One region of the Shewanella sp. 10N.261.52.F9 genome, then DNA from elsewhere that is predicted to be linked to it. Evidence: predicted binding sites of a transcription regulator. Region 1 holds the regulator's gene; each other region holds the start of a gene.
The links. Region 1 encodes sigma-54, which starts transcription at its own class of promoters, with help from an activator protein. Its sites were predicted from a motif close to GTTGGCACGNNNNTNGNNT; they were not measured.
Positions count from the first base shown of each region.

Region 2: nirB (nitrite reductase large subunit NirB) is a predicted target of sigma-54. The motif match lies at 1,493-1,511, and genes of this name have one in related genera.
Region 3: flhA (flagellar biosynthesis protein FlhA) is a predicted target of sigma-54. The motif match lies at 1,107-1,125, and genes of this name have one in related genera.
Region 4: AB4298_RS17805 (flagellar hook-length control protein FliK) is a predicted target of sigma-54. The motif match lies at 1,108-1,126, and genes of this name have one in related genera.

Region 1 is NZ_JBFRNX010000021.1:66,556-69,744, reverse strand. Features, by position in the region: gene ptsN (PTS IIA-like nitrogen regulatory protein PtsN) at 1-410, opposite strand, end outside; gene hpf (ribosome hibernation promoting factor) at 413-700, opposite strand; gene AB4298_RS13555 (RNA polymerase factor sigma-54) at 730-2,190, opposite strand; gene lptB (LPS export ABC transporter ATP-binding protein) at 2,326-3,057, opposite strand; gene lptA (lipopolysaccharide transport periplasmic protein LptA) at 3,057-3,189, opposite strand, start outside.
Region 2 is NZ_JBFRNX010000004.1:212,974-216,162, reverse strand. Features, by position in the region: gene AB4298_RS03900 (glycosyl transferase) at 1-797, shown strand, start outside; gene AB4298_RS03895 (ANTAR domain-containing protein) at 784-1,347, shown strand; gene nirB (nitrite reductase large subunit NirB) at 1,733-3,189, shown strand, end outside.
Region 3 is NZ_JBFRNX010000028.1:32,743-35,931, reverse strand. Features, by position in the region: gene flhB (flagellar biosynthesis protein FlhB) at 1-1,011, shown strand, start outside; gene flhA (flagellar biosynthesis protein FlhA) at 1,163-3,189, shown strand, end outside.
Region 4 is NZ_JBFRNX010000028.1:40,025-43,213, reverse strand. Features, by position in the region: gene fliI (flagellar protein export ATPase FliI) at 1-469, shown strand, start outside; gene fliJ (flagellar export protein FliJ) at 497-943, shown strand; gene AB4298_RS17805 (flagellar hook-length control protein FliK) at 1,218-2,768, shown strand; gene fliL (flagellar basal body-associated protein FliL) at 2,842-3,189, shown strand, end outside.

The DNA.
Region 1 (3,189 bases):
TTACTGGTTTTTCTCAACTGTTTTAACACTGCTTTGTCATTAAGCTTTTCTGCCATTGAAGACAAAGTTGCTAAATGCTGTTCACACTGCTCAGATGGCACCAATAGGGCAAATAGAATATCAACGGGCTTTTTATCGATTGAGTCAAATGCAATTGGATCTTCGCATTTGACTAAGACCGCCACAGGTCGCTCGATATTAGCCAGCCTTCCGTGAGGGATCGCTATACCGTTACCTATACCCGTGCTACCCATTTTCTCTCTCGCCAATAGACTTTCAAAGATCTCTTGTGAAGACAGGGTAGGGTACTGGACAGCGGCAATATCACTGATTAACTCCAGTACCTTTTTCTTACTGCCCGGAGTGGCGCAGGTAGTGCACTCCGGCTGCAGGATGGTACTTAGTTCCATCGTTAGTGTTTAGTTAGCTTCTCTTTGTGTTTAAGAACCTGACGATCTAGCTTATCTATCAGGGAGTCTATTGCAGCATACATATCTGCATGCTCCGAAGTGGCAAATACTTCCCCTTTTTTCAGGTGGATTTTTGCTTCGGCAATCTGCTGCATTTTTTGTACATTCAAAATAACGTGCACATTATTGATCTGATCGAAATGTCGTTCAAGCTTTGTGAATTTTTCTTGCACGTAGCCGCGCAAAGATTCAGTAATTTCGATGTGATGTCCTGTCAGGTTGATTTGCATATATCGATCCTCCAAGTGCCTAATTTGAGTTATAAACTCTTACGTTGGTTTGAGGGGGGGATCAGCATCGCTTCTCGATATTTTGCGATCGTACGTCTAGCAACTTTAATCCCTTGTTCTGCCAAAAGTTGAGCCATTTTGCTGTCGCTTAATGGTTTCTTTTGGTTTTCAGCTGCGACTAACTTCTTAATAAACGCTCTAATTGCTGTCGATGAACATTCTCCGCCATCGTCAGTACCGACGTGGCTAGAGAAGAAATATTTCAGTTCAAAGATACCTCGTGGGGTATGCATATATTTCTGTGTGGTTACTCGTGAAATGGTTGATTCATGCATTTCAACCGCTTCCGCGATATCATTTAACACCATGGGTTTCATGGCTTCTTCGCCGTATTCGAAAAATCCTTGCTGGAACTTAACGATACAGTTAGTCACTTTTAATAAAGTGTCGTTACGGCTTTCAAGGCTTTTGATAAACCACTTTGCTTCTTGCAGATGTCCTCGAATAAACTGTCCGTCTGCCTGATTAGTCGTACTACGCGCCATCGAGGCATAATGTTGGTTTACGTTAATTTTAGGCATGTAATCAGGGTTTAGCTCAACAACCCAGCGACCTTTTTTCTTGCTAACCGAGACATCAGGAATAACATATTCGTCTTTACTGCGCGCAATCGCCAGCCCAGGCCTTGGGTTTAGGGTTTGGATCAGTGTAATTGCTTCGCGAAGATCATCTTCTTTAAGCTTTGTTTTGCGCATTAATTGCCTGAAATCTCTACCAGCAATTAAGTCTAAATAGTCTTTGATAAGTAATTTTGCGTTGTCGATATGCGGGGTATCTGCCGCATATTGCGCTAATTGGATCAGCAAACACTCACTCAGATTACGCGCTGCAACTCCAATAGGATCAAAGTGTTGTACTCGTTTTAATACGGCTTCAACTTCATCTAGTTCAGTTTCAGGGTCGCCCATCGCCTCTAAGATATCTTCACAGCTTTGGGTTAAGTAGCCGCGCTCATCAATAGCGTCGATAATAGCAGTGGCGATTGCAAGATCGTTATCAGAAAACGGTGTGAGGTTTTTTTGCCATTCAAGGTGTTCGTACAAGCCTTCGCTGGTTTCACCTTGAAAGGGCATATCATCTTCGCGACTAACGCCTGAGCTGGAGTTAGACGATACGGTGTAGACTTCGTCCCATGTTGTATCCATTGGCAGGTCATCTGGCATGGAATCTTGGGTTAATGCATCAGAGGTTTCAACCGTAGCGCTGTCGCGCTCTAGGCTATTAGAATCGTTTGAAGATGGGTCGTCACTATTATCCATGTCGCCATCTGATTGCTCTTCGTCTAACTCGAGTAGTGGGTTAGATTCTAATGCTTGTTGGATCTCTTGTTGCAGCTCTAAAGAAGATAGTTGCAATAGGCGAATAGCCTGTTGCAATTGAGGAGTCATGGTGAGCTGTTGACCCATTTTGAGCTGGAGTGACGCTTTCATCGTACCGCTATTCCCTACACTGTAGTTAAACGTTAAAGCTCGCTGATTGGCGAAGAAAGCTTAAAAACTCAATACATTGATTTTATTTGGAATTGTATTCCGTATTAAGTTTTTAACTTCCAAATGGTGAATTAACTATAGCCTGAATTGTTCACCTAAGTACACTGCTCGAACTTGCTGGTTGTCTAAGATTTCAGCAGGTGTACCTTCGGCAATAAGATTTCCGTGACTCACGATATACGCATGCTCACAAACATCGAGTGTTTCACGCACATTGTGGTCGGTAATTAGTACGCCTAAACCGCGGTTTTTGAGCTGTTCAATAATCTTTTTAATATCAATTACAGAAATAGGGTCAACACCGGCAAAAGGTTCATCTAATAGGATGAATTTGGGGTTGGCTGCTAATGCTCTGGCAATTTCAACACGGCGTCGTTCACCGCCTGATAGTGCCATACCTTGGCTATCGCGAATGTGAGTAATATGGAACTCTTCTAACAGATGTTCGAGTTGTTCTTCACGTTGTTCATTATTGATGTCACTGCGGGTTTGTAGCACCGCCATAATGTTGTCACGTACAGACAGTTTTCTGAAAATACTCGCTTCTTGCGGTAAGTAGCCAATACCTTTACGAGCACGTAAGTGCATTGGGTCTAAAGTAAGATCGTCATCGTCGATAAAAATCTTACCTTTATCGCTTTGAACCAGACCAACAACCATATAGAAAGTGGTTGTTTTACCCGCACCATTTGGTCCAAGTAAGCCAACAATTTGGCCCGTTTTTACGGTTAAGCTAACATCCTGCACAACAGCACGGCTCTTATAGCTTTTAGCTAGATTGGCTGCTTTTAAGGTGATTTGGCTCATTATTGTTCCTGCTGTTGTACTGGTGCTTCAGGCTTTTCTTCCTGATAGGTTTCAGGCTGAATAATGGTGATAACTCTGTCATCTCCTTGGCCAGTACTTTCTGCGATTAGTTGCTGCTTACTGATATTATAC
Region 2 (3,189 bases), on a different contig from region 1:
TCACCGTGTTTGCCGATACCTTTAGAGAGCTTCATCAACAATTGGGACTAAGAAGCCTTTATCAAACGGCGATACGTTGTTTGAATCCCGCTAATGCTCAATTAGGCATACGCAGCTATTTTCACAGTGGTTTCGCATCGCAACACATTAAGGTTGCGCAACTTTTGGCGCAGCATGTGCCAGCATCAAGAGTGTTGATTTTTAAAGGTTATCAAGGCGAAGCTGAAATTAACCCAAGGTGCAGTACTAAGCTGTTTATTAGTCCGTGGCAGGATATTGATTCTCAATCTTTTGGCGTTAATGACGCTAATCAGGTTTTAAGCATCAATATACCGACAAGGCTAGATATGCTGCAAGGCGACAAGTTACTTGCTAAACACTTGTGCGCAAACTGGTTAACAGCGTTGGTTGGAAGCAATACAGGGGACTTGCCTGCAAAAGTAGACGGTCTTGATTCAATGATCGAAAGTGCTATTGATATAAACGAGCGCATACGTGCAAAGGCTGCCATTGAAAGTACGCTAACCGCACTTAACTTACTAAAAAATCCATCACTTGTCTTAAATGATGCACGTAGCCAGGCCGAGCATTTAACTGATCAAATCTTTGCCTATTTAATTCGAGAAATTTGCAGCCTTGAGCAAGTAAATAACCCTGAGCGGATAGACAGCCCTGAGCAGGTAAACAGCCCTGAGCAGACAGACAGTTCTGACAGTATAAATCGCTCTGAAACCAAGCAATACCAAAAGCTAACGAGTCGTAATAAGCAAGAGGAGCCTGCAAATGCGCATTATTAGCTTTACGGAATCGCAACAAATTAAGTCAAGGTATCGCGGCGAATGCTATGTGAGCGAGTTAAGTCATGCAGGCCATCAACTAGTGCCAGTAACGAGTTTATTAGAATGTGAACGTATTCATTTTGAAGCACAGTCCGATCTGTTGCTGTTAAACCTTAAAAAAATCACTGAGAGTCATTTAGCGTTTATTGCTCGCTTAATGGAATTCTCCCCAGTGAGCTTGATTGTTTGTAGTGAGAAGATTAGCGAAAACCAATTAACTTGTTTACTGGAATGTGGGCGCATAACGTATACGCCGCAAACATTATGCGTGAGCCGTATTAATGCTGTGATAGAGCTGGCGTTACTGCGTTTTAAAGCGGCTAATCACACATTATCTAAAATTGAGCATCTTGAGCAGAAATTAGCTACTGAGCAAATTATTTATCAAGCGAAAAGTAAGTTGCAATCAGTTGGGCTTAATGAACAGCAAGCACATCAACAATTGCAGCAATATGCTATGCAGCAGGGAACAAGCCTTATTGCTGTGGCAAAAGCGTTGTGTAAATAGCCTTGCACTGTCGATGTTCTACAATGAACCAAATAAGTGCAAGTAAAGTGAGTCAGTGAGTAAAGTAGAAAAAATACGACAAGATAATAAACATCTTAACTCATTTAAAACAGTTAGTTGTATAATTTTTAATACGGGTGTTTAAGCTGGCATAAGCTTTGCGAAAGATAGAGTGACACGAGCTTAGTAAAATTAGTTTAGTCAGTACGAACTGAGTGACACTGAGTTAGTGATTATAATGCGATTTAAAAATAGCTTGTTATAAAAAGCGGTAATCAAAATTTAATGGATATCGGGCAAAGGCGCCATCTTCTTTAGGGAAGTGGCGCCTTTTTGTTTTTCTAAAAGTCAGTAACTCTAAAACTCTGGAATACGGGGGCGCTAAATGGAACAAACAAAACAAAAACTGCTGGTGGTTGGGAACGGCATGGTAGGCCATTATTTTGTCGAGCAACTGTGCCGTCAAAATATGAGTCAATATTTAGATATTCAAGTGTTAGGGCAAGAACAGATTGCAGCCTATGACAGAGTGCAATTGTCTAAATATTTTGAGGTAGGTAACGCTGATAATTTGATGTTGGCAAGTCAGGTTGAATATCAAGCCAATGGTGTGACACTACATTTGGGCCAAGAGGTCATAGAAATTGATGTGGTTAATAAGCAGGTTTTTACTCAAGATGCTGATTTTAGTTACGACAAGTTGGTGCTCGCTACAGGTTCATATCCGTTTGTTCCACCGATACAAGGCAATGATAGAGCCGACTGTTTAGTCTACCGAACGATTGATGATTTAAAAGCCATTGAACGGGCAGCTAATCGCGCACGCTCAGGTGTTGTTGTAGGTGGGGGATTATTAGGTCTAGAGGCCGCCAACGCGCTGCTATCACTCGGTATCGATACGCATGTTGTTGAGTTTGCGCCACAGCTGATGTCTGTTCAGCTGAATAAAGAAGGTGGTGAGTTGCTCAAGGAAAAAATTGAAGCACTGGGAGTGCAGGTTCATCTCAATAAAGCCACTACGGAGATTGTTGATGGCGAAGAGGCTCGGCATCGAATGACTTTTAGTGACGGAAGTTTCCTAGAAGCTGACATGTTGGTGTTTTCTGCGGGGATCCGCCCTCAAGATAACTTGGCAAGAAAGGCCAATATCAATGTAGGAGATAGAGGAGGGATTATCATTGATGATCAGTGCCTTACTTCTAATGAGGATATTTTTGCAATTGGAGAGTGCGCATTATGGCAACAAAAAATATTTGGATTAGTAGCGCCTGGTTACCAAATGGCAAATGTCGTTGCATCGCAAATCACAGCTGATTATTTACACAATCAACCAAGCCAATTTTATGGCGCAGATATGAGCACCAAACTTAAACTTCTTGGCGTAGATGTGGCTTCGATAGGCGAAAGCCGTGGCTTTGAGAATGCTCAATATGTTGAATTGATAGACCAACAAGCAGGTATTTATAAAAAGTTATGGCTTGATGAAACTGGCTTATACCTAAGAGGAGCGGTACTGATTGGTAATGTTGATGAGTATAGCCACTTACTGAGTTTATATTTGGCCGCAGAGCCTTTAGAACTACCCGCGGTCAGCCTGTTAACTGCAGATAATTCTGCTCCAATTCTATTAAAAGATAACGCTATCGTTTGTTCGTGCCATCAGGTAACTAAATCAGAGATCTGTGAGCAAGTGTTAGCGGGGAATCATACTCTAAGTGATATTAAAAGCTGTACTAAAGCCGCTTCAGGTTGTGGTGGCTGCGCTGCAGTGGTTGAGCAAATTATTGATGATGCGCTAGTTGAGCAAGGGATAGAAACAGAGCAAGGCGTGTGTCGCCACTT
Region 3 (3,189 bases), on a different contig from region 1:
GCTGCATCGGTGGGATTATTGATGACGGGGCCTGATATTGCACAGGCACTGCACAATATTATGACCAAGCTTTTTACTTTGAGTCGGGATGATATTTTTGACGTGAACCAGATGATGAATGTTTGGGGCATGGTCGGTTCAGAGCTTGCGGTGCCTTTATTTGGTTTTATTGCTTTTTTAGCGTTAATCGCTTTTGCTGGCAATGTGGCACTGGGAGGTATGTCATTTTCGGTTAAAGCTTTTATGCCAAAAGCCAGTAAAATGAGTCCTGTAGCGGGCTTTAAGCGAATGTTTGGCGTGCAAGCTTTGGTTGAACTAACCAAAGGTATTGCTAAGTTTTCAGTCGTGGCGATTACTGCTTATTTACTGTTAACTGTTTACCTCAATGATATCTTGTTACTTTCGCAAGAGCATTTACCTGGCAATATCTACCATGCGATGGATATTGTGGTATGGATTTTTATACTGCTGTGCGCATCGACATTCTTAATTGTGGTCATTGATGTGCCGTTTCAGATCTGGAACCATGCAAAACAGCTTAAGATGACTAAACAAGAAGTCAAAGACGAATACAAGGATACCGAAGGTAAACCTGAGGTTAAGGGGCGTATTCGTCAATTACAACATGAAATGTCTCAACGGCGGATGATGGGAGAAGTGCCCAATGCGGATGTGATAGTGGTGAACCCAGAACATTATGCTGTTGCTGTTAAGTATGATGCTGCTCGCTCTACCGCGCCGTTTGTCGTGGCCAAAGGTGTTGATGAAGTGGCATTTAAAATTCGTGAAATTGCCCGTGAACACGACGTGGCAATTGTCTCTGCGCCGCCACTTGCTCGAGCTATTTTTCATACCACTAAGATAGATCAAGAGATCCCTGAAGGCTTATTTACCGCCGTTGCTCAAGTGCTTGCCTATGTTTTTCAACTAAGGCAATACCAAAAAGGTAAGGGGCGACGCCCGAACCCAATTCCTGTAAAACAGCCAATCCCTGATGATTTAAAACATTAGTCCATATTGTCGTCCAAAAAAACATCATTCGATACCTAGGTTATTCTTTGTAAATCGCTTTCAGGTTATAGTCATGGCAATAGGCTAAACCAATAATTGGTACAGTATTTGCTGTATAGGCGTTAGACGTCAAAGATCGGACTCAGGGTGAATGGAACTTAAAGCAAGTCTAGGCCAATTAAAACAGATAAAGCCTGCACATTTAAAAGGTATTGGTACACCTCTATTGGTTTTAGCCGCATTGGCTATGATCATCTTACCTATGCCTGCGTTCCTGCTCGATATTCTTTTTACCTTCAATATTGCGCTAGCGTTAGTCGTTCTTTTGGTAGCTATTTATAGTGACCGCCCGCTTGATTTTGCTGCATTTCCCACAGTCCTTTTAGTTGCCACTTTGCTGCGACTGGCGCTCAACGTAGCTTCGACCCGAGTGGTGTTGCTCGAAGGGCACAATGGTGGCGATGCGGCTGGTAAAGTGATTGAAGCCTTTGGTTCTGTGGTGATAGGTGGGAACTACGCCGTTGGTTTAGTGGTTTTTTTAATCCTTATTATCATCAATTTCGCGGTTGTAACCAAAGGTGCTGGCCGTATATCTGAGGTAAGTGCTCGCTTTACCCTTGACGCCATGCCAGGTAAACAGATGGCGATTGATGCCGACCTTAATGCAGGGCTTTTAACCCAAGAAGAAGCCCGTTCTCGCCGTGCAGAAGTGACCCGTGAAGCTGACTTTTACGGTGCAATGGATGGTGCATCAAAATTTGTAAAAGGTGATGCGATTGCCGGTATCTTAATTTTGGTTATCAACATTGTTGGTGGCTTTATTATTGGTATGGCGCAGCATGGTTTAGATTTTTCTTCGGCTGTTGAAATTTACACGCTACTGACTATCGGTGACGGCTTAGTTGCGCAGATCCCAGGTCTACTATTATCGATTGCCGCGGCGCTAATGGTGACGCGACAAAACGAATCTGGTGACATGGGCGAGATGGTCATGGGTCAGATGTTTGACAGTCCTAAGGCATTAACTATCGCTGCGGCAGTCATGTTTATTATGGGCATTGTGCCGGGAATGCCACATTTGGTATTTCTTTCATGTGCTGTTATGGCTGGTGCTGGTGCTTATTTTATTAAGAAGAAGCAAGAAACAGATCGCGCTAGAGCGCTTGAAGTGGCAAAAGCAGGCCCTGTAGAGCAACGCGATGCTCAGCCAAAAGAGTTGAGCTGGGACGACGTGCAACACGTTGATACGATTGGCTTAGAAGTTGGTTACCGTTTAATTCCACTAGTGGATAAAGGTCAAGGTGGCGAACTGCTAGGTAGAATTAAAGGTGTACGTAAAAAGTTGTCACAAGAGCTAGGTTTCTTGGTTCCTGCTGTTCATATTCGCGATAATTTAGACTTGTCGCCTAATGCCTATCGTATTTCATTAATGGGTGTTTCCTCTGGTGAGGCTGAAATTCGTCACGACTGTGAATTGGCGATTAATCCCGGTCAAGTGTATGGCAAGCTTGATGGTATTGAAACCAAAGATCCTGCATTTGGTTTAGATGCAGTTTGGATTGCCCCTGAGATGCGCGAGCATGCGCAAACTTTAGGTTATACCGTGGTCGATGCCTCAACGGTTGTAGCAACCCACATAAGTCAGTTGTTATCTAATAATGCTGCAAAATTACTGGGTTATGAAGAGGTTCAGCAGCTACTTGAAATGCTTGGTAAACACTCACCTAAGTTAGTGGATGGCTTTATACCCGATGTGATGCCATTAGGTACTGTGGTTAAAGTGATGCAAAACCTGCTTAACGAAGGTGTGTCTATTCGTGATATGAAGACCATAGTACAGACATTACTGGAATATGGACCTAAGAGTAGTGACACCGAAGTATTAACTGCAGCAGTGCGAATAGCGCTAAAACGCATGATCGTACAAGAGATCAGTGGCCCAGAGCTTGAAATCCCTGTCATTACTTTGGCGCCAGAGTTGGAACAAATGTTGCATCAGTCAATGCAGGCAACCGGAGGTGATGGCCCTAATATTGAGCCAAGCCTTGCAGAGCGCATGCAAAAGTCATTAGTTGATGCCACACAGCGTCAAGAAATGGTAGGACAACCGGCAATTTTATTGACGTCCGGCATGTTACGTTCAACGTTATCACGGTTTGTTAAGCACACGATTCCGAA
Region 4 (3,189 bases), on a different contig from region 1:
TAAACTGCCTAAGCTCGTTGAACGTGCAGGTAATGGCGGTGGTAAACAGGGCTCTATTACGGCATTTTATACCGTATTAACCGAGGGTGATGATTTACAAGATCCAATCGCCGATGCATCGAGAGCTATCCTTGATGGGCATATTGTATTGTCGCGCTCGCTTGCCGATTCTGGTCACTATCCTGCAATCGATATTGAAGCCTCTATTAGCCGTGTAGCGCCTATGGTGATCACACCTGAGCATTTAGAAGCTATGCGCAAAGTGAAACAGGTTTACTCGCTATATCAGCAAAATAAAGATTTGATTTCTATTGGTGCCTATAGCCAAGGAAGTGATCCCCGCATTGATAATGCGATTCGCTTGCAGCCTGCAATGAATGCTTTTTTAAGGCAGACGATGAAAGACTCGGTGACATTTGAAAGTAGTACATTAATGCTGGGTCAGATGGGGGCTCAATGCCAAGTTTAAATGTTACTCGTATAGGTAGTTTGTAGTATGGCTAAGCCTGATCCGCTACACCTAGTTCTCAAGTTAGCCGAAGAAGCAGAAGAGCAGGCTTCTTTACAACTGCGCTCGGCGGAGTTTGAGCTACAAAGGCGACAAAATCAGCTGTTAGCGCTGCAAAATTACCGTTTGGATTACATGAAACAGATGGAGCAGCAACAAGGTCAAAGCATTAGCGCAAGCAATTATCATCAGTTTCACCAGTTTGTAAGGCAAGTCGATACAGCTATCGGGCAACAGGTCCATGCGGTAAAAGAGGCAGAGGGTTTAAAACATCATCGACAAAGCCATTGGCAAGAAAAGCAGCAAAAACGCAAGGCTGTAGAGTTACTGCTTGCCAATAAAGCTGAAAAGGCATTGCTAGCGGAGCGACGTCAAGAGCAAAAAATGATTGATGAGTTTGCCTCACAGCAATTTTATCGCAAGAAATTACGCTAGGTAGATAACTTAAAGGCACTGATTAATTGCTCGTAGTCGGTAATCGCTAACAATCCTAAGGTTTACCATTGCTTTGCCTGTCTCGGCAAACGATCAATATAGCTCGTCATATACCCAGCCTGTTTTACTCTTAATCGATTCTTTATATTCCAGCCCCCATTCTTGTTGGCATTATTATTGCTTTGTTATCTTCTGCCGGCTGTATTCGAGCCGTTATTTTGACAATTTTGGTAAATAGAGTCTGGTTTGTACCGTAAACGCTGATGGAGAGAGCATGCAGCAGATGAGTAATATTTTTCTTGGCAGTTCTGATACAAGCAACAAATCAGGCGGCGCGCATAATAGCAAAACCAACGATTCTAAGATGGAGTCTAATAGCGGACTGGTCGATAATCGTTTCACTGCTGAGCTTGAAAAGGCTGGCAGCGCTAATAACGCACATACAAATACCCAAGCTACTCAGGTCGAAAAATTTAATCCGCTAGCTGAAGACTCTGAACCAGTTACTGAACTTGTTACTGCCGATGATCCTCAGCCAACAGAGCAAGATGATGTGAGTCAAATATTTGCACAAATTAACCTTGCCAATAATTTCGGAAACTCATCGAATAATCAGGTTGCTATTGAACAAGTTGCCGTTGACGGCGAAACCTTGCCGTTAAGCATTGTTGCCGCAAATGATACCGAGGCAGAACAAGAGCTATCTGATGACGTAATACAGGTATTGATGCAGCAAACAGGCCTGAATGAACAAGAGCTAAATCAACTCTCACCAGAGGAACTTGCAGCGCTTTTAAAGCAAAATCCAATACTGACAGGTCAAAGTGAACTTGCTATTGAGCAACCGCTAGCAACAGTTGGAGCTGAAGATTCAACTGCTGAGCAGCAGGGACCTAATGGGAGTGTTGTAAATGGAAGTAGTATTAATGGCTTTGCAGAAACAAAAGCTGCTTCCCTAGAAGGCAAAAGTACAGACACTAAACTGACTGAAAGCGGTAATCTTGCTGCAAACAGCTTATCTGCCAACAAACTTGCGACCAATAGCCTAGACGCCAAAGCTCAAAGTGATCATTTAGGGACTGATACCCGCGATATTTTTGGTAAAGAACTCGGAATTGAAGGCGCCAATACAGCGAGTGCTGACTTAGATAAAAAAAATACTAACTCTGACGATGCCGCGAAGGCTGCTTTGCAACTAAAAAATGCTGATTTATCAGTACGAATGACACCCGTTCAGGCAAGTTTAGAAGGGAGTCTTAGCGCGAGCAGCGAAGAATCAAATCTCGATATGAAATCATTCTCTGCACTACAAAATCAGCAGTTGCAGCAAACATCGGCGAATAACCGTCAAGACCTACCACAATTTCATGTTTCACTAAAACAAGCTGCAGAGCAAACACCACCAATGCAGCAGATGATCCAACGATTTTCGCCAATGATGAATCAGCAGTTAATTACTATGGTGAGTAATGGTGTGCAACAAGCTGAAATTCGCTTAGATCCACCAGAGCTTGGGCAAATGATGGTACGTATTCAAGTTCAAGGTGATACAACTCAAGTTCAGTTTCAGGTGAGCCAACACCAAACCCGAGAGCTGGTTGAGCAAGCTATGCCGAGGCTAAGAGAGATGTTAGCCGAGCAAGGAATGCAATTAACCGATGGTCAAGTCTCACAAGGCAATGGTGGCGGAGCCCAAGGTGAAGGCGGAAATGGTCAAGGTAAGGGGAATAGCATGACTGATTCGGATGAATTTTCAGCAGAAGAGATGTTAACAAGGTCAAATCTATCAACTAGTTCAGCTTCGGGTATAGATTATTACGCATAAGCAGGTAACCTATAGCAACTAAATAGGAACAGTATGGCGTTGAGGTTAATCAATGCTTAATTAGGGAAGGCAAATGGCGGAAGAAGCAAGCTTAGAGCTGGAAGATAATCCAGAACCTAAAAGTAAAAAGAAGCTTATTTTATTTGGTGTTATTGGTGTTGTGTTAATAACCATTATTGCGGTTACGGCATGGGTATTATTAGGCTCATCGGATGCAAGTGATACGACTCAAACGGCTGACACTGCAACAGAGCAAAAGGTCGTTAATACCGGCGAAGCTTTTTACGCTGCAATGCCAAGGCCTTTCTTGTTTAACTTGCCAGATAATGGCCGTACACGTTTAGTCGAAATAAAAGTGCAATTAATGGTGCGTGGCGTCGATGACGACACTTTGATAAAAAAGCACATTCCATTAATTGAG